DNA from 3 places in the Adlercreutzia sp. DFI.6.23 genome. Region 2 is predicted to be linked to each of the others. Evidence: predicted binding sites of a transcription regulator. Region 2 holds the regulator's gene; each other region holds the start of a gene.
What was found. Region 2 encodes LexA, which represses DNA repair genes until DNA is damaged. Its sites were predicted from a motif close to CNAACANNTGTTNG; they were not measured.
Positions count from the first base shown of each region.

Region 1: the regulator LexA is predicted to act here: its motif matches at 4,628-4,641, upstream of uvrB (excinuclease ABC subunit UvrB).
Region 3: the regulator LexA is predicted to act here: its motif matches at 1,748-1,761, upstream of NE591_RS09930 (putative DNA modification/repair radical SAM protein).

Region 1 covers NZ_JANGBP010000008.1:51,316-60,741, forward strand. The annotation lists gene NE591_RS08875 (hypothetical protein) at 1-97, opposite strand, end outside; gene NE591_RS08880 (MerR family transcriptional regulator) at 245-1,105, shown strand; gene NE591_RS08885 (FAD-binding protein) at 1,192-2,943, shown strand; gene NE591_RS08890 (cytochrome c3 family protein) at 2,946-3,335, shown strand; gene NE591_RS08895 (YeiH family protein) at 3,428-4,459, opposite strand; gene uvrB (excinuclease ABC subunit UvrB) at 4,741-6,858, shown strand; gene NE591_RS08905 (polysaccharide deacetylase family protein) at 7,124-8,767, shown strand; gene NE591_RS08910 (DNA repair protein RecN) at 8,901-9,426, opposite strand, start outside.
Region 2 covers NZ_JANGBP010000002.1:271,201-281,060, reverse strand. The annotation lists gene gluQRS (tRNA glutamyl-Q(34) synthetase GluQRS) at 1-480, shown strand, start outside; gene NE591_RS02985 (prenyltransferase) at 477-1,406, opposite strand; gene NE591_RS02980 (hypothetical protein) at 1,515-2,066, opposite strand; gene NE591_RS02975 (hypothetical protein) at 2,187-2,696, opposite strand; gene dut (dUTP diphosphatase) at 2,711-3,145, opposite strand; gene nrdR (transcriptional regulator NrdR) at 3,149-3,595, opposite strand; gene lexA (transcriptional repressor LexA) at 3,891-4,529, shown strand; gene hflX (GTPase HflX) at 4,649-5,971, opposite strand; gene dapF (diaminopimelate epimerase) at 6,128-7,051, opposite strand; gene miaA (tRNA (adenosine(37)-N6)-dimethylallyltransferase MiaA) at 7,118-8,068, opposite strand; gene miaB (tRNA (N6-isopentenyl adenosine(37)-C2)-methylthiotransferase MiaB) at 8,061-9,419, opposite strand; gene NE591_RS02935 (stage V sporulation protein S) at 9,431-9,736, opposite strand.
Region 3 covers NZ_JANGBP010000010.1:51,807-61,666, reverse strand. The annotation lists gene pyrE (orotate phosphoribosyltransferase) at 1-561, opposite strand, end outside; gene NE591_RS09935 (Rpn family recombination-promoting nuclease/putative transposase) at 768-1,616, shown strand; gene NE591_RS09930 (putative DNA modification/repair radical SAM protein) at 1,853-3,370, shown strand; gene NE591_RS09925 (TIGR03915 family putative DNA repair protein) at 3,380-4,336, shown strand; gene NE591_RS09920 (DegV family protein) at 4,378-5,280, opposite strand; gene NE591_RS09915 (4Fe-4S cluster-binding domain-containing protein) at 5,475-6,407, opposite strand; gene NE591_RS09910 (NAD(P)-binding domain-containing protein) at 6,550-7,554, opposite strand; gene NE591_RS09905 (DegV family protein) at 7,554-8,486, opposite strand; gene NE591_RS09900 (nicotinate phosphoribosyltransferase) at 8,499-9,860, opposite strand, start outside.

The DNA.
Region 1 (9,426 bases), on a different contig from region 2:
GGGGGGTATCCTGGTCTATAGCTGCCTCTTGTCGAAGCGCCTTGGGAAGGAGGACGGCCATGCTGTTGCCGACCTTGGTAAGTGTTGCCGTTGCCATAATGCCTCCAATCAGTTCAGATAATTATAACACGTTATAACGATAGGAGAAGAGAAATGGGCACTCTCTTTTCTGGAAAAACCTCTCAACTCGGCATAGGGTGCAGGGTGTATGCTGAATGGGGCGTCGTTGTTGAAGGAGGGGAATGTGATAACGACAAAGGAACTCTGTGCGGTTCTCGGGGTGGCTCCCAGCACTATTCGTCTCTACGAGAAGTATCTGCCGAAAGATCCATGGGCCCGCGGGCAGAACAACTATCGGGGATTTCATTTCGAGAACATGCTGTGCCTACTCACGGCGCGCCTATTAGGCTCTTACGGCATCTCGATGAAAGAATCCGTAGAGGTTATCCTTGCAGGTGATTTAACATCTATGGATTGCGAATTGGGCCAGCGCGTAAGCCCTTTGGCGGAGGAGCGTCGGCGGGCTTCTGATCTGATTGAATCTCTCGATCGCGATAGGGCGCTCTTGGCGAAGGTTCCATACCTACTAGAGGCGTATGAAGCGATCGACATTCCGTCGTTTTTCTATCTGGAAAGCGCTTGGACCAAGGCCTCTTCGGAGCAACAGCGTTTGGTGCGCACCTGGTCCCGCGAAATCCCCTTTGTCCACTATACGCCTCATTATCATGTCGAGGGGTTGGGAGATGGGGCGGAGCCGTCGCCCGACCTTCCGCGGAGCGGCTTTTCTGTTCCAACTCGTTTTGCCGATTACGTCGACTTGGCTAGCCTTCATGTGCGCTTCGTGCCCTCGTTCAAGGCGGTAGCCTTGGTGATCCGGGTTGATGGGATATTCTCTGAATCTTCCGAACGCGATAAGGGAACGATGCCTTTTAACGAGCCGTTATACGTTCGTGTCCTCGACATGGTGTCGTCCGCTTTGTCCCGGGAAGGCTCGGAGTTAACTGGCAATATTTACACGCAGCTCCTGTACGCAAATCTCCCTCTGCGCGCTGATGGAAGCGATGCCGTGCAGTACTACTATGTCTTCTCCCCTCTTGTGCGCTAAAAAGTCCTTGACTCCGCATAGGGTGCAGCCAGCAGAATGCTCCCGTCGCTTGACGAAAGTGAGTTCAGAAGTGAAGGGAGATGGCGATGGGTGCATCGAAAAGCACGATGGATGCGCAGGGAAATCAGGGGATTTCCCGTCGAGGGTTCCTGCGGGGCGTTGGCCTTGCGGGCTTGGCAGCCGGCGGGTTGTGCACGGCGACTGCTGTTGCCGCTGCAACAGGATCAGCCGACGCGGCCTATGCGGAAGAGTCCGCGGCGACTGTGGGTAACGAGCTGATTGAGATTTACGGAGAGAACGTCAACCTTATGCCCGCTTATGGGGCTGAATGGGATGTCGTTGCGGGTCCTGTGGGCTTCGAGTCCCGGGAAATCGGCGCAGACGAGATAACTCACACCGATCAGTGCGATCTGCTGGTGATCGGCGGCGGCATTTCGGGCACGATGGCCGCGCTGAAGGGCGCCGAGCTGGGTGCCAACGTGGTAGTGCTTGAGAAGATGAGCAAGGGCCGCAATACGTGGGAGAGCGTGGGCGGCTGCGGAAGCCGCATGCAGGCCGAGACGGGCAACGTCGTTGATCCGGCTCAGTATGTGGAAGAGATTCTGCGAGCTTCCTACTGGCGCGCCCGACCCGATGTAGTATGGTCGTTCGTGAACAACTCTGGCGAGGCAATCGATTTTATGCAGGACTCGTTAGATAAAGCGGGCCGTGATATCAAGATTTACAACACCACTCAGCCAGAGACGGGCTATGGCATCCAGGTGATTCAGGGTGAGCACAAATTCGCCGTTCCCGAGGACTATAACTGGACGAGCTGGATTTTCGGTCCTATCGTCATGGATGCCCTCACCGCTGTAATGCAGAACGAACTCCATATCGATCTTCGCTTTAATACCGCAGGTGTACAGCTGGTCCAAGATGCGTCGGGCCGTGTGACAGGCGCTGTCGCGAAGGATGCCGACGGCTACTACGCAGTTGAGGCGACCAAGGGCGTCGTGCTATGCACGGGCGGTTATGAAGCGAATCCCGATATGATGAAGGCGTGGACGCGCTCCGAGGATTACGCCGCCTCAAGCTGCTGGGATCCCTCTACTGGCCCCACCGGCGATGGGCACATGATGGGTTTGCAGCTGGGCGCTCAAATGGATCCCATTCCCCATGCGGTTATGAACTTCAATTTCGGTACGCCTGCGCAGTTCCTTGACATCCCGGGCATTTGGTTTACCTCCTCGCTTGGCATCGCCGTGAATTCACGTGGCGTCCGCTTTGTGAACGAGGGGCTGCCGATGAACTTCGTGTCCAATGCTATCAATGCGCAGCCTGGTCGCGGCAAGGGGTGCTGGATTATCTTGAACCAGGGTATGGTTGACGCCATGGCCGACATGCAGCCCACCGCAGATGAGACCATCAAGCAGTATATGGATAAGGGCTGGATGTTCAAAGCTGACACGGTGGCCGATTTGGCGCCACAGCTGGGGCTGGATGCGGCAATTCTCCAGGAAACCGTTGACACCTACAACGCCTATTTCTCCTCGGCCGAGAATAAGGACTTGCAATTCCGCCGCAACTTGGAAACCGCCATGCCGTTGGCGGAGGGCCCGTACTACGGCCTCGTGACGAACAGCACGGTACTGACCGTGGTCGGCGGCTTGACCATCGACGAATCGTGCCGTGTGTTGAACTGGGACGATGAGCCCATCGAAGGTCTTTATGCCGCAGGCAATGCCTCGGGCGGAGTCTTTTCGGGAACCTATCCGCGCCACCTTCCCGCCACCTCCGTCGGTCGAGCGGCCACTTTCGGTTATGTATCTGCCCGCCATGCCATTCAAGGAGAATAACTATGAGAATCGACAGCAAACGTACTATTGCGATGATCGCTGGAGTTGCCTTGACGGCCTGCTTGGGGCTGGCTGCCTGCTCGGCTGAGAATACGGGTTCCAACCTGTCCGAAACCGGCGATTCTCAGGCAAATACGGAGCAGGTGTCCGTGGCCTCTGGCCAAAATGATCCTTACGTTTCCGACGATGCCTGTCTGGGCTGCCACGGCGGCACCTATGAAAGCGTTGCAGCGCGCACCGAATCGTATGGCGATTCCAATCCTCACGACTCAGTTCATGGCGGCTACCTGTCATGCAATGTATGTCATGCTAGGGGTAATGAGGTGACCAGCAACTATTGCCTCGAATGCCATGATTGGCCGCGCGATTTGGATTGTAATCCCTATGACTAGAGCCTGTTAGCGAGCAAACGATAGGCTGCGGCTGGCTGTTTAGGGGCGCAAAAGCGGCCTCGATGGCGTAACGCCTCGGGGCCGCTTTCGGTTTACCACAGTCCGAGCATATGTTGCATGGCGAGGCTGGCGGCGGCGATGCAGATCCAGCAGATGAGGCCCATGAGGATGGGCTTGGCACCGCTCCTCACCAGCTTCACGAGGTCGGTGTTCAGGCCAATGGCGGCCATGGCCATGACGATGAAGAACTTGCTCAAGGCCTTCAGAGGCGCGAAGGCGGCCGCGTCGGCTCCAGCGGCAACAGCAACCGTGGTGATGACCGAGGCTGCCAGGAAGAGCAGGATGAAGGTGGGGAAGGCGCGCTTCAGTGAGAAGCCGCCGAGAAGCCTCGCGCCGGTGGGAGCCGCTGCGGCGTTGGCGGCAGGGTCGCTCACTGCCAGGCCGTCGGTGCCGGGTCCGGCCACAGCCGCACCGGCGCCTGCTGCGTTCTCCTTGCGAGCCATGACGATGGCCAGTACGAGCGTGATGGGGATGATGGCGAGCGTGCGCGTGAGCTTCACGATGGTGGCGTCGTCAAGGGCGTTCGATCCGGGATGCATGCCGTCCCAGGCGGCCGCGGCGGCGGTGACCGACGAGGTGTCGTTCACGGCGGTGCCGGCGAACAGCCCGAAGCCCTCGTTGGACATGCCGAGCATACTTCCCAGGGTAGGGAAGATGAGCGCCGCGATGACGTTGAACAGGAAGATGACCGAGATGGCCTGGGCCACCTGCTCGTCCTTGGCGCGGATGACCGGCGCCGTGGCGGCGATGGCCGAGCCGCCGCAGATGGACGAGCCCACGGCGATGAGCGTGGCGATGGCGGAATCCATGCGCAGCACGCGGTAGAGGATGTAGCCCACGATGAGCGCCGTGGCGATGGTGGTGAGGATGATAGGCAGGCTCTCGGCGCCCACGGCGGCGATCTGGGCGAGGTTCAACCCGAAGCCCAGCAGGATGACGGCGTACTGCAGCACCTTTTTCGCTGTGAAGCCGATGCCGTCCTGCACGATGCCGCGTGCCGGCTGCTTCCACCAAAGGGCGATGACCATGCCGATGAGGATGGCGAACACCGGGCCGCCCACCACGGGCAGCGCCTCGCCGAGAAACCAGCAGGGAAGGGGCGATGGCCGCGCACAGGCCGACGCCGGGGGCCACGTTCTTCACGTTCGCCACGATGATCTCCTCACGTCGCGGGATGTCAACAGCGATTGCAGAGTATAGCACTCATGGTTGGACGGATCGTGAACTTTAAGCGAACATCTGTTCATTTCTTGGGGAAGGTGCTAGACTGTTCTCCTTATAGCGAATTACTGTGAGAGGAGGGATGCGCGTGTCCACTCATCTTTCCAATATAGAAGGTATGGAAATGGCGGGGAAGTTGCCGGAGGTGCGGCTGGCGAACACCCCGTTCAAGGTGGTCTCGCCCTTCGAGCCCTCGGGGGACCAGCCCGAGGCCATCGCCACGCTCGCGAAGGGGGTGGAAGAGGGCCTGCGCTACCAGACGCTTCTGGGCGTCACCGGCTCGGGCAAGACCTTCACCATGGCAAAGACCATCGAGGCGGTGCAGAAGCCCACGCTCGTCATGGCGCCGAACAAGACGCTGGCGGCCCAGCTGGCGGCCGAGCTGAAGGAGTTCTTCCCCGACAACGCCGTGGTGTACTTCGTCAGCTACTACGACTACTACCAGCCCGAGGCCTACGTGCCCTCCTCCGACACCTTCATCGAGAAGGACGCCTCCATCAACGAGGAGGTGGAGAAGCTGCGCCATGCGGCCACCTCGGCTCTGCTGTCGCGGCGGGACGTCATCGTGGTGGCGTCGGTGAGCTGCATCTACGGCATCGGCTCGCCGATGGACTACGCCGGCATGGCGGTGTTCGTCGACAAGCAGAAGGAGATGGATCGCGACGAGGTCATCCACGAGCTCATCGACATCCAGTACGACCGCAACGACTACGAGCAGAAACGCGGCACCTTCCGCGTGCGGGGCGACGCGCTGGACGTGTTCCCGCCCTACGCCGACCATCCCATCCGCATCGAGTTCTGGGGGGACGAGATCGAATCCATCGACGAGATTGACCAGGTCACGGGCGAGGTGCTGAACAGCTACGAGGCGCTGCCCATCTGGCCGGCTTCCCACTACGTTACGGCGCGGCCGAAGATGGACAAGGCCCTCGGCACGATTCAGGACGAGCTGCGCGAGCGCCTCATGCAGTTCAAGGAGGAGGGGAAGCTCCTGGAGGCCCAGCGCTTGGAGATGCGCGTGAACTACGACTTGGAGATGCTGGAGACCATGGGATTTTGCTCCGGCATCGAGAACTACTCGCGCCATCTGGACGGCCGTGCGCCGGGCGAGCCGCCCTACACCCTCATCGACTACTTCCCGAAGGACTTCCTCTGCATCATCGACGAGTCCCACGTCACGGTGCCGCAGATCCGCGGCATGCACGAGGGCGACCGCTCCCGCAAGATCACCCTCGCCGAGCACGGCTTTCGCCTGCCCAGCTGCCTGGACAACCGCCCCTTGCGCTTCGACGAGTTCGAGGAGCGCATCCCGCAGTTCATCTACGTATCGGCCACGCCGGGCGATTACGAGGAGCGCGTGAGCCAGGCGAAGGTGGATCAGGTCATCCGCCCGACGGGCCTTCTGGACCCGGAGATCGTCGTGCGCACGAGCGCCAGCCAGATCGACGACATCATCGACGAGGCGAAGGAGCGGGCGGCGCGCAACGAGCGCGTGCTCATCACGACGCTCACGAAGAAGATGGCGGAGGACTTGACCGACCACTTGCTCGACCAGGGCGTGAAGGCGCGCTACATGCACTCGGACATCGCCACCCTGGAGCGCACGGAGATCCTGCGCGATCTGCGCCGGGGCGAGTTCGACGTGCTCGTGGGCATCAACCTTCTGCGCGAGGGACTCGACTTGCCCGAGGTGTCGCTCGTGGCCATCCTGGATGCCGACAAAGAGGGCTTCCTGCGCAACCACCGCTCGCTCATCCAGACCATAGGCCGCGCGGCCCGCAACGTGTCCGGCCAGGTCATCATGTACGCCGACCGCATCACCGATTCCATGCGCCGGGCCATCGACGAGACGCGCCGGCGCCGCGACATCCAAATGGCCTACAACGAGGAGCACGGTATCAAGCCCCAGACTATCCGCAAGGCCATCAACGACATCATGGGCTTCATCACGGAAGACGTGGAGGGCACCACTGCCGAGCAGGTGAACAAGGAGCTGGCAGAGCTTTCCCGCGAAGAGGTCCTGCGGCTCATCTCGTCCATGGAAGACGACATGGCCGCCGCGTCCCGCGACATGGATTTCGAGGAGGCGGCCCGTCTGCGCGACCAGGTGGTGAAGCTGAAGAGCACCGTGGAGGACAAGTCCGAGGAGGACGTGCTGAAGGATCTGAAGAAGGGCGCCCGCAAGGGCAGCGCCTACGGCAACCGCAAGCACGCCGCCTACGGGTCGTCGCGCGCGAGCTAAAGGCACCGCGCTCGGGCTCCTGCCATCGCCGCAAGATTCGTCTCGCAGGACGCCGACCTTTGCAGGACGGCGCCCCTGCGGGACGGTGGCGCGGTGGGGAAGTGCCCCTCTGGGACGGCGCGGGCTGTTCAGTTTTCGTGGATTCGGGACGGATTGCGAACTTTACGGAAATGTAAGCTGCTCTGCCGTGAACGCCCCGACACTTCGTCGTATAATCGCGAGAAAGCACCTGCACCACCTGAAGTACTTCCTAAGGAATAAAGCGATGCCCGATCAGCCCGCCTCCCAAGGTTCGAATAACCCCCGCAACAACCCGCGACAGCACAAGAAGCCCACCCGGCGCCACCCCGGTGCCTCCGTGCCGGCCTCGGTTCCCCATTCCCACGGGGTCTCAGCACCGCAGCCGCAGTCGGCGGCCGTCCTGCCGGAAATGCGCCCCCAGCCGGCAGCGCAGGCCCCTTCCCCGCAGCAGGAGCCGGCAGCGCCTCGCGAGCAGACGGCCGCTGCCGCCCAGTCGCAGGATCCGCGCCTGCATGAAGCGCCGTCCTATCGGCCGCACGCCTATCAGCAGGCCCAGCCCCAGCCGCAGCCGCATCAGGCAGCTTCGCCCCATGGCTATGCGGGCTACGCGGCGCAGGTTCCCCCGCGGGTCGTTCCCGCCACCAAGGCCGACGGCCAGGTGGCGCCCTATGCCGACATGGGGCGCTACAAGAAGAAAGGCAAGAAGAAGGCGAGCGTCGTCTCCATCATCGCCGCCGTGGTCATTTTGGCCGCTATCGGCGTGGGGGTGTACCTGTATCTGAACCCCCTGCAGTTCAACGTGACGGTCAACGGCATGACGCGCACGGTGGATCGGGGGACGACCTTGAACGACATGATCGCCGAGGGCGTCGTCTCCCCGCAGCCGGGCAATCTGCTCTCCGTCGACGGGGAGGTTCTGGAAGAGGGCGGCGGCGCTGCCTTTGCCGGCACGGTCAACGGCAATGAGGTGACCGACGGCGCAACTGAGCTGCACAAGGGCGATATGGTCCAGCTGGACGACGGCGCCGATGCGACCGAGGAATACGATGTAACTACCGAGGAGACGGCCCCGGGCCAGGTGGAGCTGGGCGAGGGGGCCATCCACGTGTACGTGCCCGGTGAGGCGGCCCAGGTGGAGAAGCGCACCGGCAAAGTGTCGGGCAAGACGGTGGAGGAAACCGTGAAGGAGGGCTCCGACAACGTTTATCTGAAGTACAACGCGAACACGAACGGCGAGAAAGTCATCGCGCTCACCTTCGACGATGGCCCGTGGCCCACGACCCAGGAACTGCTCGACGTGCTGAAGGAGAACAACGCCGTGGCGACGTTCTTCACGATCGGCGAGCAGATTTCCGATAAGACCGATTACGTGGAGACGATCAAGCGCATGGCAGCCGAGGGTCACCAGATCGGCACCCACTCCTACGACCATGCGGCCACCGGCGGCGGCAACGGCGTGGACATGACGCGCCAGAGTCCCGAGAAGCAGATTGAAGAGGTGCAGATGGGCCAGCAGGCCATCGCGGATGCGACGGGCGCCGAGGCGTCGAAGGTGTTCCGTTCGCCGGGCGGCAACTTCCACGACGAGATCATCTGGAACTTGCAGCCCTACATCACGGGCGAGATCGGCTGGAACGTGGACACCGAGGACTGGCGGCGACCGGGCGCCGACGCCATTGCGGAGCGCCTGCTGTCGGCAAAGTCGGGGGATGTCGTGCTCATGCACGACGGCGGCGGCGATCGCAGCCAGACCATCGAGGCGCTGAAGATCGCCCTGCCGCAGCTTAAGGCGGAGGGCTACAAGTTCGTGACCATCGACCAGCTTCTGGCCTACGACGACGCCAAGGCGCTGGCCCAGGAACTGGCCGCCCAGCAAGAGGCGGAATAACAGCATCTTTCGGAAAACTCGTCGGATAATCTTCGTAGGGGGCGACCTTGGTCGCCCCTTGTCGCGAGCATAGCCGTTGTCGGGAGGGCGGACCAAGGTCCGCCCCTACGGGGGACCGACCGTTGCCGACGGCTTACTGGCCGAGAAGTTCGCGCGCGTGGGCGAGGGAGGTCTCGGTGGCGGTGCCCGACAACAGGCGCGCCACTTCGGCCACGCGCTCGTCGCCCTCCACCGGGGTCAGAGCCGTTTCGGGCGCGTCGCCCGCGGTTTTCGTCACGGTGTAGTGGGTATCGGCGAGCACAGCCACCTGGGCCAGATGCGTGATGGCGATGACCTGGTGGCTTTCCGCCAGCTCCGCCAGCACGGCGGCGAGCGCATTGGCGGTGCTCCCGCCCACGCCGGCGTCCACCTCGTCGAAGATAAGGGTCTCCGTGCCGTCCTTTGCGCCCAAAGCCATCTTGATGGCCAGCATGACGCGGCTGATTTCGCCTCCGGAGGCGATGCGGGCCAAGGGGCGCGGCTGCATGGAGGCGCCGGGCTTGAACTCGAAGACGACGCTTGCGCTGCCCGCGGCGCTCCAGCTTTCGCGGGGCAGCGGCTCCACCGTGCACACGAGCGCCGCCGTCCCCATCTCCAGGCGTCCGAGCACCTCGTTGACC
Region 2 (9,860 bases):
CGCACGATCGCCTTCGAAGACCTCGTTCAGGGAACCTACGCGCAAAAGCTCGACCGCGACTGCGGCGACTTCCTCATACGCCGCTCCGACGGCGCGTTCGCCTATCAGCTGGCAGTGGTGGTGGACGATGCCGCCCAGGGCGTCAATTCGGTCGTGCGCGGCGTCGATCTGCTTTGCTCCACGCCGCAGCAGCGCTACCTCCAGGATCTTCTCGGGCTGCCGCACCCCGCCTATGCGCACGTTCCGCTGCTTGTGGCCGAGCAGAACCGGCGCCTCTCGAAACGCGATCGGGACGCGGCCTTAGACGAGCTGCTGGCCCGGTTCGGAAGTCCGCGAGCCGTCATCGGACATATCGCGGCGGTGGCGGGACTTGTTCCCGAAGAGGCGCCGACGACGCCGGAAGAGCTGCTGAAGGACTTCTCGCTGGAGGGTTTTCGCGACGGACTGCCCGATCTCGTGCAGATTCCCTGGCGCTCCTAAAGCAGGAGGGCGGCGGCGTAGAATGCGCCCAGAGCCACGTTCACGCTGCAGATCTGGCCCATGGCGCCGATACGCGTGGGCGCCGCGAGCGGATTTTTCCACAGGCCCATCATGAGGGGGTAGCAGCCGAGCGCCAAGAAGGGGAGCACGACGATGCCCCGGGGGAACCAGATGGCGACGATGGCGAGGATGGCGAGAACCCAAACGACCATGAGGGCATGGTAGAGGGCGCGCGCCCTTTCGCGGCCCAGCAGCACCGGCAGCGTGCGGCGGGAGGCCTCGATGTCCTTTTCGATATCGCAGGTGTTGTTCGTCATCATGATGAGGCCCACGCCGATGATCGTGGGCGTGGCCCAAAGGAGCGCCATGAACGTGAACGTGCCCGAGAGTACCTGGTAGCTTGCCAGCGGAATAAGACCGCCCATAACGATGCCGCTCACCGCCTCGCCGACGGGAAGGTAGGAGAGAGGCGTCTTGCCTCCGGAGTACATCACGACGATGACGGCTCCGATAAGCGCGATGACGAGGGGGACAGGACCCGCTTTCCAAATAACGTACAGGCCGAGCAGGAAGGCCACGGTCAGAAAGCCGATGGCCAGCCCGAGGGCCGAGCGCGGATTGACGTCGTTGTAGACGAGCACCGAGTCTGAGGCCTCCACGTTGTCCTCGGCTGTATCGGTTCCCTTGATGAAGTCGAAGTAGTCGTTGAAGGTGTTCACGGACGCCTGCATGAGGATGCAGATGAGGAGCAGAAGCCACGCCATGCCCACGTCCAGCGACCCGGTGTTGGCCAAGGCGCAGGCGGCGGCCACGAGCACGGGCATGATGGCCGCCGGCCAGGTATGGGGCGCGGCCAGTTGAAGAGCGAGGCGAGGGGAGAGGGGAGTCGTCGCTCCCCCGCTGTTCGTTTTTGTATGGGAACCCATGTTCGATTTCTCTTTTCGTCGCGAGAAGCATTGTCGATTACCTGGCATTATAGAAGAAGGGCGCCCCAATGGAGCGCCCTTCAAAGGGTTTGCGCGTTGACGGCGCGTTTAGTTGGTCATCAGCGCGGCCGCGATGTCGCCCGAGGTGGACGAGGCCGGCTCCCAGGTTCCGTCGACCTTGGTGTAGGTGATGGTGATGGGCTGGGTGGCCGCCAGCTCGACGCCGTCGAGGGAGCCGATGACGATCTCGCCGATCTTCTGGTTGATCTCGTCGTTGGAGAGAGCGGCAAGAGCATCGGGATCGGCGGTGACCTCGTCCACGGCCGTCTGCAGCGCCTGCAGGTAGCCGGTATAGCTCTTGCAAGTAAGGGTGATCTGGGCCGTGGCGCTGTCGCCGTCGACATTGATCGAGTCGATCGCGTAATCGAAGCCGCTCAGGTAGGACTTCATGAACTCGACGCCGTCGATGCCGTAGACCGAAAGCTGGCTCATGTCGATGGACTCGGAGAACTCGTTGACGAACGCGTCGTCGATGTTTTTGATGCTGTCCAGTTCGGACGCGAGCGATGCGCGGATGGCGTCTTCATCGCTCGTGCCGCCCGAGCAACCGGCCAACCCGACCATTCCAATGGAAAGCGTCAAAAGAGCAGCGAGAACCACTAGAAAACCCTGTATAGTTGATCGTGATTTCGATTTTACATAATCCATATTATCAGCCTTTCTTGTCAATCTTTTCAGAAGCCCTCCAACTTGAAACATTTTACCGTATATGGAAGGTGTTTAGCCCCAGGCATTGCCGCTGCCGCCGGATGGCTGCGCGGTGATGGTGGCGCCCTCGCCGAGGATCGAGGTGAAGTCTCCCGTTTGCATGGCCTCCATGAGCACGGGCATCATGAGCGCGATGCCGACGATGTTGACGATGAGCGCAATGGCGCTGATGGCGAGACCCCAGATAAGCGTCTGGCGTACCGTGGCGGCATAGACCTTCTGGCGACCATCGACATCGTCTATCACGTGCTTGATCTTAACGAAGCCGACAATGGCGCAGACGAGGCCCACCGTGCTCAGCATCACGCCGCCGATGATGAAGGAGACTGGACCTGCAATGGCGGCTACCGTCGAGAGCGTGCGGGCGGATTTCAGGTCGGCGTCGATGAGCGCCCGTCTCTGATCCTGCGAGGGCTCCGTCGACGGCTCGGGTCGCTGGGGATTTTCGGGAGTCGTCTCCGGAGCTCCCAGCTGCTGGGGCTCGGGCGTTTCTTCGGGTTTCGAATCGCGGTGATCGGTCATAAAGGACACTCTTTCTAGGAAAGGCCGCTGCTTCCGAAGCCCTGCGCTCCGCGCGAGCTCTCGGGAAGCTCATAAGTGTTATGTAAAGTAATGGTGGGGGTAGCGATGATCACGAGTTGGGCGATGCGCTCGCCCTTTTCGTAATTGAACACCTCCGTTGGATCGAGATTGATGAGCGGCACCTTGATCTCCCCCCGGTAGCCGCTGTCTATGAGGCCCGGGGCGTTCACGATGGAGATGCCCTGTCGTGCCGCCAGGCCGCTTCGGGGAATGATGAGCCCCGCATAGCCCTCGGGAACGGCCAAGGCGATACCGCAGGGCACGAGTGCCCGCTCGAAGGGCAAAAGCGTGCCGCCCTCGGCGGCGCGCAAATCGAGACCCGCATCGCCCGGACGGGCGTAGGCGGGCGCTTCCAGGGTCTCGTCGAGCTGCTTGAAAAGAACGTCCATGGATCAGCCCAGCTCTTTCAGGGCCTCGGAGAACTCCTCCACATTCTGGAAATCCTTGTAGACGCTGGCGAAGCGAATATAGGCAACGTCATCCAGAGTGGCCAGACGGGCCAGTACCAAATCGCCCAAATCGCGCGATTTGATCTCGTTGCGCTGACTCGATCGCAATTCCGCCTCGATGCTCGTGATGAGTCCGTCGATCTTCTCGGGCGTGATGGGACGTTTCGCGCAGGCGATGAGCAATCCTCGCATGAGCTTCTCGCGGTTGAAGACCTCCGATGAACCGTCGGCCTTGATGACGAGAATGGGATTTTCGGCGAGCCGCTCGTAGGTGGTGAATCGCGTGCCGCACTGCAGGCATTCGCGACGGCGCCGGATAGAGGCGCCGTCGTCGGCCGATCGCGAGTCGACGACTTTCGATTCCTGATAGCCACAGGAAGGACAGCGCATAGGTTCTCCTTCTCACTTTGATAAGTTGATTGCTTATCATACCCTATCAGACCTAATGCGCTCCCCTCTTCAAAACATTGCTACCTTCGCGACACTCGCCCCCGACGCTCTAGGCGAAGAAGATGAGAAATGACGCGATGGTGCTGAGCGTGAAGGCTATGGAAAATTCGATGCGTGCCATTTTTTACTCCTGACCTCTTGCGTAGAACCTTTGTTCGCAGTTATAATAGAGCGAACAAAGGTTCACGTCAAGAGATTTTTCAAACAAATGTACGCTTTTGTGAAAGGATGCGCTATGACCCAGAAAGTGACCAAGCGGCAACAGGCGGTTCTCGACTGCATCGAAGCGTGCATTCGCGAGAAGGGCTACGGCCCTACCGTGCGCGAGGTGTGCCAGAGTTTGGGACTCTCCTCCCCTTCCACCGTCCATGTCCATTTGAAGGCGCTTGAAGACAAGGGCTTCATCAAGCGCGACCCCCTTAAATCCCGCTCCATCGCGCTTACCTATCCCATTGAGGAGGTTCCCTCCCCTGTCACGGCCTTCGCGGCCGCCTACAGCAAGCTCGTCAATGTGCCCTTGGTGGGCAACGTGGCCGCCGGCTCCCCTATTCTCGCCGAGGAGAACATCACCGATACCATCACGCTGCCCACGGACATCGTCGGCGATGCCCCCTCCTTCATGCTCTCGGTGCGCGGCGAGTCCATGATCGAGGCCGGCATTAACGATGGCGACTACGTGGTTGTGAAAGAGCAGCCGGTGGCCAACAACGGCGATATCGTCGTGGCCATCATCGACGACGGCGCCACCGTCAAGCGCTTCTTCCGCGAGGCCGACCATATCCGCCTGCAGCCGGAGAACTCGACGATGGATCCCATCATCACCACGGACTGCTCCATTGCCGGCAAGGTGGTGGCCGTGTTTCGGCGCCTGTAGCGCCTTCGCCGCGCCGATAGGCCGCGAGTCCTCCCCTTTCGGTCAATCAAGAGCGCCCCTGCTCCGGATGCGAGGATCCGGAGCAGGGGCGCTCTTTCGTTTCTGGAGCGGTGGTTTCCTCAAGCGTCGTCGTCCGAGACAAGGTAAGGGGAGAACGCGCTGACGAAGGCAGGGGCCGCGAGCAGCTGCAGGCGCGTGCCCGTGGCCTCGTGGCTCTCGGAGATGATGTGGCAGCGCTCGTGGGCCAGCGATACCAAATCCCCCCGTTGGTACGGCACGAGCACGTCCAGCTTGGCGTCGGCGGACGAGGCGGCCTGGGCGATGGCGCCCACGAGTTCCTCTATGCCCTCTCCAGAGCGGGCGGACACGAACCGGGCGCTCGGATAACGCCTTTTAAGGCCAGCCAGCGTCTCGGCGTCCAGCAGATCGCATTTGTTGAAAGTGGCGATCGTGGGAATGCTCTGGGCCCCTATCTGGTCGAGCACCTCGCACACGGCCTCGATCTGCCCCTCGAACTCCGGCGAGGAGGCGTCGATCACGTGCAGGATGAGGTCGGCTCCGGTGATTTCGTCGAGCGTCGACTTGAAGGCCTCGACCAGCGTGGTGGGCAGCTTTTGGATGAAGCCGACGGTGTCGGTGACAGTGACCTCGCGGCCCTCGGGCAGCTCGAACTTGCGGGTGGTGGAGTCCAGCGTGGCGAAGAGCTTGTCGTAGCTGAGCACATCGGCCCCGGTGAGCCGGTTGATGAGCGAGCTTTTCCCGGCGTTGGTGTAACCGGCCAGCGCCACTTTGAACATGCCGCTGCCGTACCGGCTCTCCCGCTGCAGCGAGCGCACGTCGGACAGGCGCTCAAGCTCGCGGCGAATGCTCGTGATGCGCTTGCGCACCATGCGGCGGTCCACCTCAAGCTGGCTTTCGCCCTCGCCGAAGCGGGATCCCACACCGCCTCCCATGCGGTTCGAGGCGAGGTGGGCCCACATGCCGCGCAGGCGCGGGTACAGGTACTGGTTTTGGGCGAGGCGCACCTGCAGGCGCCCCTCCTTGGAGGTGGCGTGCAGAGCGAAGATGTCCAGAATGAGGGCCGTGCGGTCGATAACCTTCACGGACTTGTCCATGACCTTCTCCAGATTGGCCTGCTGGGAAGGTGTCAGCTCGTCGTCGAAGATGACGAGGTCGGCCTCGCGCGACCGTGCCAGCTCGGCGATCTCGTCGGCCTTGCCCGTGCCGACAAAGGTGCGCGGGTTGGGCGCGTCCAAGCGCTGGGTCGTCGTGGCTACCACATCGGCTCCGGCCGTATCGGCCAGACGTTCCAGCTCGGCCAGGGAAGATTCCAAGGGCCACGGCAGCCCCGGGCGCTCGATGCCCACGAGAACGGCGCGCTCTCGACGCTCCTCGGCCTTGGTGGCCGGGCCCTTTTGGATGACGGATTCGTATTCGGTCATAGCATGCTCCTTTGCTTCAAGTAACGACGGGACCCCATGAGGGGAAGGCGGTGCAAGTGGTCGTTACAGGCGCATGAGCATCACTCCTTAATCGTGGCGCGGCGTTGCGCCGGGGAAACGGGGGCTATCATAGCACAACAGCAGCATCGGAAAAGCTCACGGCAGCACAATGGTTCCCGAGAAGCTCTCCGTTGCCGGCCCCGTCATGGATATCGTGCCATCCTCGTTCCAGCAGATGTGCAGTAGACCGCCGCTCAACATAAGATCGTTCTCCCTGCCGGCCCGGCCAGTGAGGCAGGCAGCCGTGTTGGTGGCGCAGGCGCCGGTGCCGCAGGCCAAGGTCTCTCCGCAGCCCCTCTCCCACACGCGCATGGCGATGCCCTCATCGGTGACGGAGGCGAACTCGACGTTGGTTTTCTCGGGAAATGCGGGATGCGTCTCGAAGAAGGGGCCGGGAAGATCGATGCGCAGGGTCGAGAGGGATTTCTCCGCACCTGCGGGGAACAGCTCGTCGGGCAAGGCCGCCCAATCGTCCACGAGGCAGACGGCGTGGGGGTTTCCCATGGAGACGCAGGCGAATTCGAAGGCTCCCCACGGCGAATCGAGGCGCAGATGCCCCACATAGGGCGTACCGTCGGCCATGCGGGAGTCCGGCGCGGCGTCGACGGGCACGAGCGCGGGATCCAAGATGGGCGCGCCCATGTTCACGGTCGCCTCGGTCATCTTTCCCCCCGCATCCACGGAAAAGGCGATGGGGCGCGGACCGGCCAGGGTGTCGGCCAGAAGATGTCCCGAGGCAACGTCCGCCAGCTCGCGATCGACGAGGTACTTGGCGAAGCAGCGTACGCCGTTGCCGCACATTTGGGCCAAGGTGCCGTCGGCGTTGATGTAGTGCATGTAGCCGTCTCCCTCTTCCGAGGTTGCCGGCCGCACGAGGATGACGCCGTCGGCGCCGATGCCGAAGTGGCGGTCGCACAGATACGACACCTGGGCATCGGTCAGACTGAGAGCGCGGTCTCGATCGTCAATGAAGACGAAATCGTTGCCGAGACCGTGCAATTTGGCGAAGGACAACTCCATGGGACGCTCCTTTGAGGCGGCGATTGAGGGGGCGGAAGCTCTCCTCGACGACCCGGAAGGGTCGCTTCAACCATGGTAGGCGTCCAATGTTTCCAACTGGGAAAGAATCTCGGCGGCCACGGCTTCGGCATCGCCGGCATCGGCGTTCACCCAGTGGATGCGCCTGTCGCGACGGAACCACGTGCGTTGGCGCTTGCCGTAGCGGCGCGTGGCCGTCTTGATGGCCTTCACGGCCTCCTCCAGCGTGGTGTTCCCATCCAGCGCCTCGACGATCTCCTTGTATCCGATGGCCTGGGGCGCCGTGACGCCGTCGCGGAATCCGGCGGTCAGCAGGCCCCGCACCTCGTCGACGAGTCCTGCGGCCACCATGGCATCGACCCGGGCGTCGATGCGCTCGTTCAGGATGGCCGGCTCCATGGCCAGCCCGAATTGCACGGCTGGAACGAAGGGCGCCACGGTGGCGAGCCGCTGTTTCTGCTCGGCGTAGCTGGCGCCCTCCTCCAAAAGCTCGAAGGCGCGCACGACGCGCCGCACGTTGTTGGGGTGGATGACGGCGGCGCTTGCGGGATCGCGCGCTTCCAGCGCCTCCCACAGGGCCTGGTTGCCGTGTTCCTCCGCGTAGGCGGTCCAGCGTTCGCGGACGGGGTTTTCCACCTGGTCGCCCTTGGGGAAGACGAAGTCGTCGATGGCCGCCTGCACGTACTGGCCGGTGCCGCCGCAGAGCACCGCTCTCTTGCCGCGGGCGTCTATATCGCGAAAGCAGCGCCGGGCGAACGCCTGGAACAGGGCCGCCGAGTAGGGCTCGCCGGGATCAACGAGATCGAAGCCGTGATGGGGCACGCGGCGCTCAGATGCGGGAAGCTTGCCCGTGCCGATGTCCATGCCTCGGTAGATCTGCATGGAATCGGCGCTCACCACTTCCCCGCCGAGGCGCTCGCCGACAATTTGGGCTGCGTCGGTCTTGCCCGAGGCCGTGGGCCCCACGATGGCGATGACAGGTGCAGAAAGCTCAAGCATGGGCGATCGTGCCCGAGAGATACCAGGTGCGGGCTTCCTCGATGGTCACGGGCACGATGCGCCCCACCAAAGACGCCGCCTCCGTGCCGGAGGGCACCGGAGCGTGAACGGTCTGGTTCTTCGGGCTCTTGCCGGCCAGGATGGAATCGTCGCGCTTGGACGTGCCCTCGACCAGCACGGGCACCGTGGCGCCGAGCTCCGCCTGGTTCGCCTCGAAGGCCTTGCGCTGGACGAGATCCACGAGCCGATCGAAGCGCTCCTGGATGACCTCGCGGGGCGTGTCGTCGTCCATCTCCGCAGCAGGCGTCCCCTCGCGCTTGGAGTAAATAAACGTGAACACCTGGCTGTAGCCGACTTCCTCCACGAGGCGATAGGTGTCCATGAAGTCCTCTTCGGTCTCGCCGGGGAATCCCACGATGATGTCCGTGGACAGAGCGATGTCGGGACGGGCGCGGCGAAGCTTCTCGATAAGGCCGAGGTAGTGCTCGCGGGTGTAGCGGCGGTTCATGGCCGAGAGGATGCGGTTCGAGCCCGACTGCACGGGAAGGTGCAGCGCCGGCATGAGCGAGGGCAGCGTGGCGAACAGCCCGATGACCTCGTCGGTGAGATCCTTCGGATGGCTCGTCGCGAAGCGGAGCCGCTCGATGCCCGCGGCATCCACGGCCCGAAGGACATCCGCGAACCGCGGCTCGCCGTAAAGGTCGCGCCCGTAGGAGTTCACGTTCTGCCCCAGCAGCGTGATCTCCTTGACGCCCGCTTCCACATAGGAGCGCGCCTCGGCGGCGATGTCGTCCAAGGGCCGCGACTTCTCGCGCCCGCGGACGTAGGGCACGATGCAGTAGGAGCAGAAATTGTTGCATCCCACGGTGATGGGCAGCCATGCCGCCCAGTCGTGCTCGCGCACCGTGGGCAGGGCGGAGGAGAACTCCGCTCCCCCCTCGATCACCTCGGCGGCGCGGCCGTGCTGCTCGATGGCGCGTCGGAGAAGCCCCGGCAGAGAGCCCAGATTGTGAGTGCCGAAAACCACATCGAGATGGGGAAGCGCCGCAAGCAGCTTGTCGCCGTCGCGCTGGCCGATGCAGCCGCCTACGGCGATGTAGCGCTTGTCGAGGGTCGTGCCGTCGCGCAAGGGGATGTTCTTCATGGAGGCGACCTGCCCGTAGAGCCTCGTGTCGGCAGCCTCGCGGACGCAGCACGTCATGAACACGACGATGTCCGCCTCCTCGATGGTTTCGACGGGCAGCGAGCCCAGGCCCTCCAGCATGCCGGCGACCCGCTCGGAATCGTGCTTGTTCATCTGGCAGCCGAAGGTGTGGATGCAGAAACGAGTTCCCTCGAAGACGTTGCTCATAGCAAAACCCTCTAATGGACCGCGGCCGCATCGACGATGGGGGCGATCGCGGCGGCGCCCCGCGGCTCGACGGCGAAGCGGATGGCCGTGCGGTACTCGCCGTCGATGACGATGTCCGCGAAGGAGGGGATGCAGCAGATCTCGATGCCCACCGGCGAGAGGAACCCGCGGGAGATGGCCACGGCTTTCACAGCCTGGTTCACCGCACCGGCCCCCACGGCTTGAATCTCCACCGACGCCCCGTCTTTGATCATGCCGGCGATGGCGCCGGCAACGGAGGCGGGAGACGATTTGGAGGATACTTTGAGGCACCCGATGGAGGGCTTGGTTTCAGTGGTAGACACAGCTGGTCCTTGTCGTTTGTGGTGCGGTTCTTCTCTGGATGTGGTTCGTTTAGCGGGCGCCCGTGGCGCCTTCAGCCCGAATATTCTACCTGTTGCA
Region 3 (9,860 bases), on a different contig from region 2:
GATGGAAGCCACCGGGAAGCCGTACTTCGCCTCGATCTCCTTCTGGGCCGTGGTGACGCCGCCCTTCCCCACCTCCATGCGGTTGAGCGACACGATGAGCCCGCGCACATCCACATCGGCAGCGGCCTTCAAGATGGGGTAGGTCTCGTCGATGGACTTGCCCGAAGTGGTGACGTCCTCCACCATGATGACCTTGTCGCCGTCGTGAAGCTCCGCGCCGAGCAGGTTGCCCGCGTCGGCCCCGTGGTCCTTCACTTCCTTGCGGTTGCAGCAGTACTTTACCTCCTTGCCGTACAGCTCCTGAAGCGCCATGGCCGTCACCACCGCCAAGGGGATGCCCTTGTAGGCTGGCCCGAACACCACATCGAAGTCCAGCCCGAAATTGTCGTTGATGGCCTGGGCGTAGTACAGACCCAGCCGATGCAGCTGCTCGCCGGTCACATAGGCGCCCGCATTCATGAAGAACGGCGACTTGCGCCCGCTCTTCAGCGTGAAATCGCCGAACTTCAGCACGTCGCTCTGAACCATGAACTCGATGAACTCGCGCTTGTAAGCCTCCATAGCCGCCCTTTCATCCGTGAGGAGTTCCCTCATGTTTCCTATGGGCACCATGATACCCGATTTCCTCGTCGGTTTCCCCGAATCGATCAAAGTGCGGCTCCAGCACGGTTGGCGCGGGGAACGAACCGGGACATTCCCGCGTCATTTCTGCGGTTCGGATCGCGTAGCATGGCACGATCCAAACCCCCGGTGAAAGGACGGCCTAGATGTCGAGAAACCTTCTGTTCAGCGAGTACCCCATGTTTGACAGGATCATGGAGGAGCGCCCCGATCTGTGCCGCCGAGTGCTGGAGACGGCCCTCGGTGTGCCCGTGGACGAGGTACGCAACGTCGTCGCCGAGCGCACCCTGCAGCCCCGCGTCGGCTCCCACGGAGTGCGCCTCGACGCCTGGGTTCGCACCTCGGACGCGCTCTACGACGTGGAGATGCAGACCTACTCCCGCGAGGGCCTGGGTCGACGCATGCGCTACTACCAGAGCGCCATGGACACTGCGATGCTGCGCCCGGGAGCCACCTACGACAGTTTGCCCGAGAGCTTTATCGTTTTCATCTGCCTACACGACGAGTTCAAGGAGGGGCTCCCCGTCTACACCTTCGACATGATATGCGATGAGAGCGGATCCGTGGTACTCGGGCACGGCTTCAGATGGGTCGTGCTCAACGCCTCCGCTTGGGAGATGTTGCCAGACGGGCCGCTTCGTGGTTTACTTCGGTACGTCGCCACCGAGGAGGTCGGAGGCGACGGCCTTACCGCCGACCTCGCGGCCGCCGTGGAGGCCGCCAACGAAGACGCTCCATGGAGAGAGGAGTCTCTTGTCATGCTGACGCTGGAAGAGGATATGCGCGCCCAAGGCCGCCTCCTGCAGAAGAAGGGTCGTGAGGAGGGGCTTGCCGAGGGCAGAGCCGAGGGTAGGGCCGCGGGACGGGCGGAAGGAGCCGACCAACTTGGAAAGCTGATAGCTCAGCTTATGGATGCCGGCCGCTTCGAGGACGCCCGCCGTGCGGCGACCGATGCGGAATACCGTGAGGGGTTGCTCGAGGAGCTTGACTCGTAGAAGCAGGAGCAATCGCGAACCGACGACAACGAAGTCTCCCCCTTCGCAAGCCCCCTCGCCGCCACACTCCTCTCCCGACCCCAGAAGACATACGCCGCAAGCAAACCGGCGATGTTCCGCCCATTGACACGCGAACATCTATTCGGGTAGTATAGCGTACATTCATTCGGGCGAACAAGTGTGCTCGTTTGGTGTTAGCGGCGGGAAGATGTCTGGCGGTTGGAAGGGGTTGCGCGGTGAACGTCATCGAGAAGCTGGAGATTCTGGCCGATGCGGCGAAGTACGACGTGGCTTGCACCTCCTCCGGGGTTCAGCGCGCGGGCAAGGCCGGACAGCTGGGCGCGGCCACCCAGGCGGGATGCTGCCATTCGTTCACGCCGGACGGGCGCTGCGTCACGCTGCTCAAGGTGCTCATGACCAACGTCTGCGTCTACGATTGCTGCTACTGCGTGAACCGCGCGAGCAACGCCGAGGCACCCCGAGCCGCATTTACGCCTCGCGAGTTGGCCGACCTCACCATCGGCTTCTACCGCCGCAACTACATCGAGGGGCTGTTCCTCTCCTCCGGTGTCGCCGGATGCCCCGACCGCACCACCGAGCTCATGATCGAGGCCCTGCGCATCCTGCGGGAGGAGTACGGCTTTCGCGGCTACATCCACACCAAGGCCATCCCCGGCACCTCGGTGGAGCTCATCGACGAGCTGGGGCACCTGTCCGACCGTCTCTCGGTGAATCTGGAGCTGCCGAGCCGGCAGAGCCTGGGGCTTTTGGCCCCCAACAAGTCGCGTGCGTCCATCCTGGCCCCCATGCGGCATATCTGCGACTCCATCGCCGACGATGCGGAATCGCGCTCGCTGGCGAAGAAGCGCACTACGGTATACCTGACGAAGAAGAACGCCCGGAAGGCACGGGCCTTCGCGCCGGCGGGCCAGTCCACCCAGATGATCGTCGGAGCCACCCCGGAAAGCGACTACCAGATCCTGAACCTGTCGGCGGCCCTGTACACCCACCTGTCGCTGAAGCGCGTGTTCTTCAGCGCCTACCTCCCCGTCGTGTCCGACCCGCTCCTGCCCGCCACCGACGCCGTGCAGCTGAACCGCGAGCACCGCCTCTACCAGGCCGACTGGCTCTTGCGCTTCTACGGCTTCAACGTGAGCGAGATCATCGACGAGGAGAACCCCTTCCTCGCCCCCGATGTCGATCCGAAGGCGAACTGGGCTCTGAACCACCTGGACTTCTTTCCCGTGGAGGTGAACAGCGCGCCTTTGGAGGCCCTTCTGCGCGTGCCCGGCATCGGCGTGCGCGGGGCGAAGCTCATCTGTCGGGCACGACGGCAGTCCACCCTCGGCGAGGCGGAGCTGAGAAAGCTCGGCATCGCCTACAAGCGGGCCCGCTACTTCATCACCGTGAACGGCGCCTGGGGCGGATCAGGAGTCGATTTCTCACGCGAGGCCCTGCACGCGCGGCTTTCGGCCCCTATCGACGGCGGTCGCCATGGGCGCCGCGCCGACCGCGCCCCAGCTGGCCAGATGAGCCTCTTCGAAACCGTGGAGGCACCGCCCGTACTGCCCGAGGCGAGCCCCGATGCGGCAACCGCCCGCGAGGTCGCCTTCGCCGCCCAGCGCCGGGCCCTTGAGGCGGCCGGGACGGCGACCGGGCGGCAAGCGGCCGCAACCGAGCCGGCATCGGTCGCAGAGCGCTCGATCGCCGACGGCCGCAAAACGCTCGACAGCCCGCTGCTCTCGGTGGCCTAGGTGGGCGCCATGAAGCATATCCCGAACGCATACGCGGAGGGCGCCCCTGCGACGCCCTCCCCTCCTCCCGACATCTACGACGAGGTGGCCTACGCCTACGACGGCTCCCTGGAAGGGCTGCTCTCGGCCGTCTTCGCCGCCTACGAGCGCCACGAGCGTCCCACCGATGTCGCGCCGGAAGAGCGCCTGCAGCCCCGTCTCGGCCAGCGCGTGGCGCTCATCCCCACCGACCAGGACCGGGCCCTGCGCGTCATGAGCACCCTGCGCCGCCAGTGCGGCCGCGCGGCAGCCCTGGCGGTGACCCGCGCCGCTTGCTCGGACGAGCCGGATGCGGGCACGGCGGTCTACCGCTTCGTGCGCTATGCCATCGACGAGCAAAAGCATCGCGCATGCGAGCACTGTCGCAAGCGCGCCTCCTGCGCAGGCCGCGGCGGCATGGGGCCGTGCCCCAAGCAGCGGGGCCGCGCCTTCTCGGACATCACGCATCCGGCCGTGGAGCGGCTCTTCCGCATTTCGCGCTCGGTCGGTCAGGAATGCGAGCATATGCGCCAGTTCGTGCGCTTCCAGCACCTCGCCGGCGAAGGAGCCGATGTATGGTTCGCCCGCGTGAACCCGAAAGCCTCGGTGGTGCCGCTTATCATGGATCATTTCGTGGAACGTCTCGGCGTGCAGCCCTTCATCATCTACGACGAGGTGCACCATCTCGCCGGCGTCTACGACGGCGGCGACTGGCAGCTGGTGAACACCGAGGGCGCCGGCGACTTGGAACGAGCGCTGCCCGACCGCACCGCCGACGAGGCCCTCATGAGCGAGGCCTGGCGCACCTTCTACAAAAGCGTCTCCATCGACGCCCGCTACCACCCGGAGCTGCGCCGTCAATTCATGCCCAAGCGCTTCTGGAAGAACCTCACCGAGCTGCAGGAAAGCCCTGCCGCCCTGCGCCCGCGCTACGCTGAACGCGGGTGAGCCGCGGCCGCGCAAACATCCCCGCCGGTGCGACGACGGCCCTACAAGCTGAATACCAGCTCGCCGGTCGGGGCGGTCAGCTTGCCGGGCACGGGGCACTCGCACTCATAGGCAATCCCTACGGCCGGCCCCACGTGAACGCCGATGACCGGACTGACGGGCAGCACCTCCACCGCGTGTCCCACCGCCGGCTCGATAGCCTCGCGCGCCCATTTGATGGCGGGGGCCGCCGATCCGATGTAGTGCACCACCACGCGCTTGAGCCCAAAGGCCTCGATCTCCTCTTTGAAGACGTCTGCCATGCGAGCAAGCGTCTTCTTCCACGTGCGCACTTTCGCCAACGTGGATGTCTCCCAATCGGCCACCGTGAGCACGGGGGAGATTTGCAGCAGACCGCCGAGCAACGCCGACGCACCTCCAATGCGACCGCCCGCCTTCAAAAAAGCAAGGCTCTCCGGAGCGAAGATGAACCGCGACGAGACGACCGAATCAATCGCCGCCTGCGCGCACCGCGTCAGATCGCCGCCCGCATCGCGCGCATCGCATGCATCGAGCACCGCGAACATCTCATCGCCGCAGTTCGACGTCGAGTCGATCAGCGTGCAGCGGAACTGCTTGTAGCGCTCCTTGCAGGCCCGAGCGCTGCGCACCGCCCCTTCGAACGTTCCGGACATCTTCGACGAGATGAAAACCCCGAGCACCTCATCGGCCGCCTGCGCCGCCTTTTCGAAAATCGTCTCCATCGCATGCTGCGAGGGCTGGCTCGACGTAGGCGGATTGTCGATCATGTCGGCGATATCCTCATAGAATGCATCGACGTCCATGTCGGCCTCGCGGTACTCACGACCATCCCGATTCACGAACAGCGAGACGACTTCGATATCGCGCTCCCGCACCACCTCGGCGGGGATAGAGGCGACCGAATCGGTGACGATCTTGACCACGACTTCTCCTTTCAGCGAGGCACCCGAAGGCATCCGCGCCGCACGCGACGGCGTATCGCGACGCTGCGGCCGCGATGGGCATTTTTGCTATCGTACACCATGTGCACGCTCGAAAACGCGCGCAGAGGAGAAGTTCATGCGACCGTTGAGCCAAAAGTCGGCTAATACTCTCGCATACCGCTGGCAGCTAGGCGCTACACGCCCGTGAAGTCGAAGGCCGGGATGAAGCTCTCCTCAGCGGCTCCCCCTTCTTGCCAGAAGTAGTCCTCCACTCCCAGCGCATCGGCGAAATCGAGCAGCTGCTCGTACTCGGAATCGGGTACCGTGGTCGCAAGCTCGGGACTCGCCGCCAGGGCCGCGGCCGCCCGCCTGTCGCCGGCTGCAGCGGCCTGAGCGATCACCGGCGTGTACTGGTTCATGAGCGAGAGCCGGACATCGCTCCCGAAGCGCTCGTGCAGAAGCCGCACCACGGCCTTGGAGTTATCCAGGGCCCCGGGCAGCATGAGATGGCGCACCACCACGCCGGAGACGAGGCGCTCCTGGCCGCGGAACTCGTCATAGCACGGGGCGCCAACGACCTCTACCATGGTCTGAAGCGCCGCGAGGGCCACCTCGGGGTAGTCGGCAGCATGGGAGTAGCGAGCCGCCAGCGCCGCATCGGCGTACTTGAAGTCGGTGAGGTAGGCGTCCACGAAGCCGACGTTGCCGCGCACCGCCTCCACGGTCTCGTAGCCGCCCGTGTTCCACAACACCGGCAGCGCCATGCCCTGCTCGCGCGCCAAGGCAACCGCCGCGCGGATCTGCGGCGCGAAGTGCGTCGGCGTCACGCAGTTGATGTTCAGCGCCCCGGCCGCCTCAAGCTCGCCCATGATGGCGGCCAAGCGCTCGACAGTGATTGCCCGGGCCGCCTCGCCCAGAGCGATAGAGGCGTTCTGGCAATAAACACAACGCAGAGGGCAGCCGGAGAAGAAGATGGTGCCGCTGCCGTCCTCGCCGGAGATCGGCGGCTCCTCCCAGAAGTGCAGCGCCGCCCGGGCCACGAGCACCTCGCCCGCAGCTCCGCAAACCCCGCGCTCCCCCGCCGCCCGATCAACGCCACACCTCCGGGGGCACAGCTCGCACGACAACGGCAACGCGTAGAGGGGATGCGGGATGCCTTGACCGAGCGAGTTCCGTAGCGAACGGAAATGCCCTGTGGGCATTTCCGCCGAGCGAGGACTGTCTGAGCGAATCAAGGTATCGCGCAGCTCTGATTCCGGCGAGTCACAACTAGTTGTTCGAGTAGTCGAAGTCGTCGTTATAGGGAGCGAAGTCGTCATAGTCGTCGTAGTCGTGATCCTCGCGGAAGTGGTCGTGGCCGCAACCGTCCTCGTCGTCGTAGGCGCTCCAGTCCTCGTCCTCCTCGGAGGCAGGGTGCCCATAGGCCTGCTCGGCGCGCGTCCAGTCGAGCCCGGCCCGGGCTCCGGCCGCCTCGTCCTGATACACCAGAGACAGCGCCGCCGGCGCCATATCGGCGCCTCCGATGACCACCAGAAGCTCCAGCAAGTGCATGGTCGCCTCCACTCCGGGCAAAATCACCTCGGCGTCGTCGGCGGCCATGAGCGCCGCGGACAGCTCGGCCAGGAGCATCTCGGCCGTGTAGTCGCCGGTGTAGCGCTGCTGGCGCACGGCCTGTACCACAGGATCGGCGGAGACGGGGCTGAACAGCGGAATCTGGTCGGCGTCCAGCGCTCCCACCGAACGGGCCGAGGCATCGTCCAAGGCCACGGCCTCGATGGCGCTCACCAGATCGGCGGCCAAGGGCAGCGTGTGGGTATTGCGCAGAAGCTGCGCGCGGCCCGGTGCCCCCACTTCCACCACTTCTCCGAAGATGGCGTCCAGAAGCCGGCGGACATCGTCGGTCAGCTCGGCTTCGGTGGCCACCGGCCCCAGAAGGTTCTCGCGGGCGAATGCATCGGCGGCCACAAGCGAGCGTACCGTCGCCGGTGCCTCCACCATGATCAGGTCGTTCACCGTCGCCACGGCGTTGATCTCGCGGGCGAAGTTCGGCGTGGCGGCCGACAGATCGACCAGCGTGGAGCCCGGGGCCGCCGTCGTGACGAGCCCCTCGTCGCCGAAGTACAAGTCCTCCAGCGCCGAGCCGGAGGTGGTAAACGTCACCACGATGTCCGCCGAGGCGACATCGGAGGCTCGGGAGAAGCCGGCGTCAGCCAGGCGTCCCTCCACGGCCCCGATGAACGACGGGGCTCCCACGTAGGCGTACGACTTCGCCATTACTTGTCTCCCTTCACCTTGCGGGCGATGCGATCGGCCACGGACAGGTTCTCGCGCTTGTCGTGGCCCCAGAACACCACGGCCAGCATATCGGCGCCCACATGAGACCCGATGACCGGACCGATGTTGCACACCAGGCACAAAAGCCCGGGCGCCTCCTTTTCCAAGGCCTCCTTCAGACGCGCGGCATCTTTGGGGCAGTCGGCGTGGCCCACAATGGCGACATGGGCCTGACCGGCGTCGTCGACGTTCTTCTTGTAGTATTCCGCCAGCTGCTTGATGCCCTTCTTGCGCCCCCGGGCCACGCCGACCAGCGACAGCGTCCCGTCCTCGGCGATGACGAGCAGCGGCTTCACATCCAGGGCGGCACCGGCCACGGCAACCGAGGCGGGAATGCGGCCGCCGCGGCGCAGGGCCTCCAGATCGTCCACCATGAACTCCTCGTTCACGAAGCAGCGGGCCTCCTCGGCCCAAGCGGCCAGCTCGGCGGCCGACATGCCCTTCTCGTGCTGCACCAGCGCCTCGTAGACGAGCAGACCCTCGGCCACGCTGGCCAAATGGGTGTCCACGATATGCAGCTCGAAGTCCGGGTGCTCGGCAAGGACTTGATCGCGCACGACGCAGGCGGCGTCGAAAGAGGCGGACAGACCGCTGGAGAACGCCAGGTACACCGCCGGCGTCCCCTCCTCGGCCGCCGCCGTGAACGTGTCGGTGAGCGTCTGCAGCGTCACCTGGGCCGTCGAGGGCTCGGCGCCCTTGCGCATGGCCCCGTAGAAGGCCTCGGCCGACACGGACTCGAACAGGTCGTCCTCGAAGGTGCCCCCCCCCCCGTCGACGGTGTAGGGGAACTTCATGAGCGTGACGCCTGGGCGCCGCACCACCGAGGCGGGCAGATCGCAGCAGGAATCGATGATCAGGTGGCATTTCGCCATAGAGCGTCCTCTCTATAGAATATGTCGCAGCTCGGCCACCAGCACCCGGCGGCGCTCGTTGAGGCCCAGCTCCAGACCAACAGGATAGGTGTGGGGGTTCAGCATGCGCAACTGAGTTTCATCAAGGGTTTCCAAACCAACACAAGCGCGGGCGCGGGCGGCCATGGCGCTGCGGTCCTCCGGCGCGAGCACCACCTTGCCGACGCGGGCCAGCGGGCGCAGCAGCGTCTCGAAGCGCAGGCCCGAGAGGTTCTTCTGGCGCAAATCGTCCATGGGGTCCACGATGACCTCCCGCGCATCCGGCGTCTCGTTCACGTCGAAGACCATATCGCCGGCGATGCGGCCGTCGGACTGGTAGTACCGCCGCACGTCGAGCACGCCCGGGGTGGTGAGCTTGGCGGCCGATTCGGAGATCTTCAGCCGCGCCGTCCAGGGAGCGCCCTCGCCCGCGCGGACGGCGGCCAGCTTGTAGACGCCGCCCAAGGTGGGCTGGTCGTAGGCGCTCGCGAGCTTCGTGCCCACGCCGAAGGACATGACGTCGGCGCCTTCCTCCAGCATCGACTGGATGGTGTACTCGTCCAGATCGTTCGAGAGCACGATGCCGCAATCGGTAAGCCCCGCCTCATCCAGCATGCGCCGGGCCATCTTCGAGAGCCACGACAGGTCGCCCGAGTCGATGCGGATGCCGGCCAGACGCTCGCCGCGCTCGCGCATTTCCAGGCCCACGGTGATGGCGTTTCTGATGCCCTGCTCCACATCGTAGGTATCCACCAGAAGGATGCAGTTGTTCGGGAAGATGCGGGCGTACTCGCGGAAGGCGGTGAGCTCGTCGTCGAAGGACATGACCCAGGAATGGGCGTGGGTGCCCGAGACCGGGATGTCGAAGAGCTTGCCGGCCAGCACGTTCGAGGTGGAGGCGCAGCCGCCCACCACCGCCGCGCGCGATGCCCACACGCCGCCTAGGCCCTGGGCCCGGCGCAGGCCGAACTCCGCCACGGGGCGCCCCTTGGCGGCGCGGCACACACGGGCGGCCTTGGTGGCGATGAGCGTCTGGAAGTTCACCATGTTCAACAGCGCCGTCTCGATAAGCTGGCACTGCATGATGGGGCCGGTGACCCGCACGAGCGGCTCGTGGGGGAACACGATCGTACCCTCGGGCACCGCGTCGATATCCACCGACAGGCGCAGATCGCGCAGATACTCCAGGAAGGCCGGATCGAACAAGGGGCCGCCGGCCGGAGCGTCCAGCGAGGCCAAATAGGCGATATCCTCCTCGCTGAAGCGGAACGTCTCCACCAGGTCGGCCAGCTGGGCCATGCCGCAGGCCACCGCGTAGCCTCCCTTGAAGGGATAGTCGCGGAAGTACATGGTGAA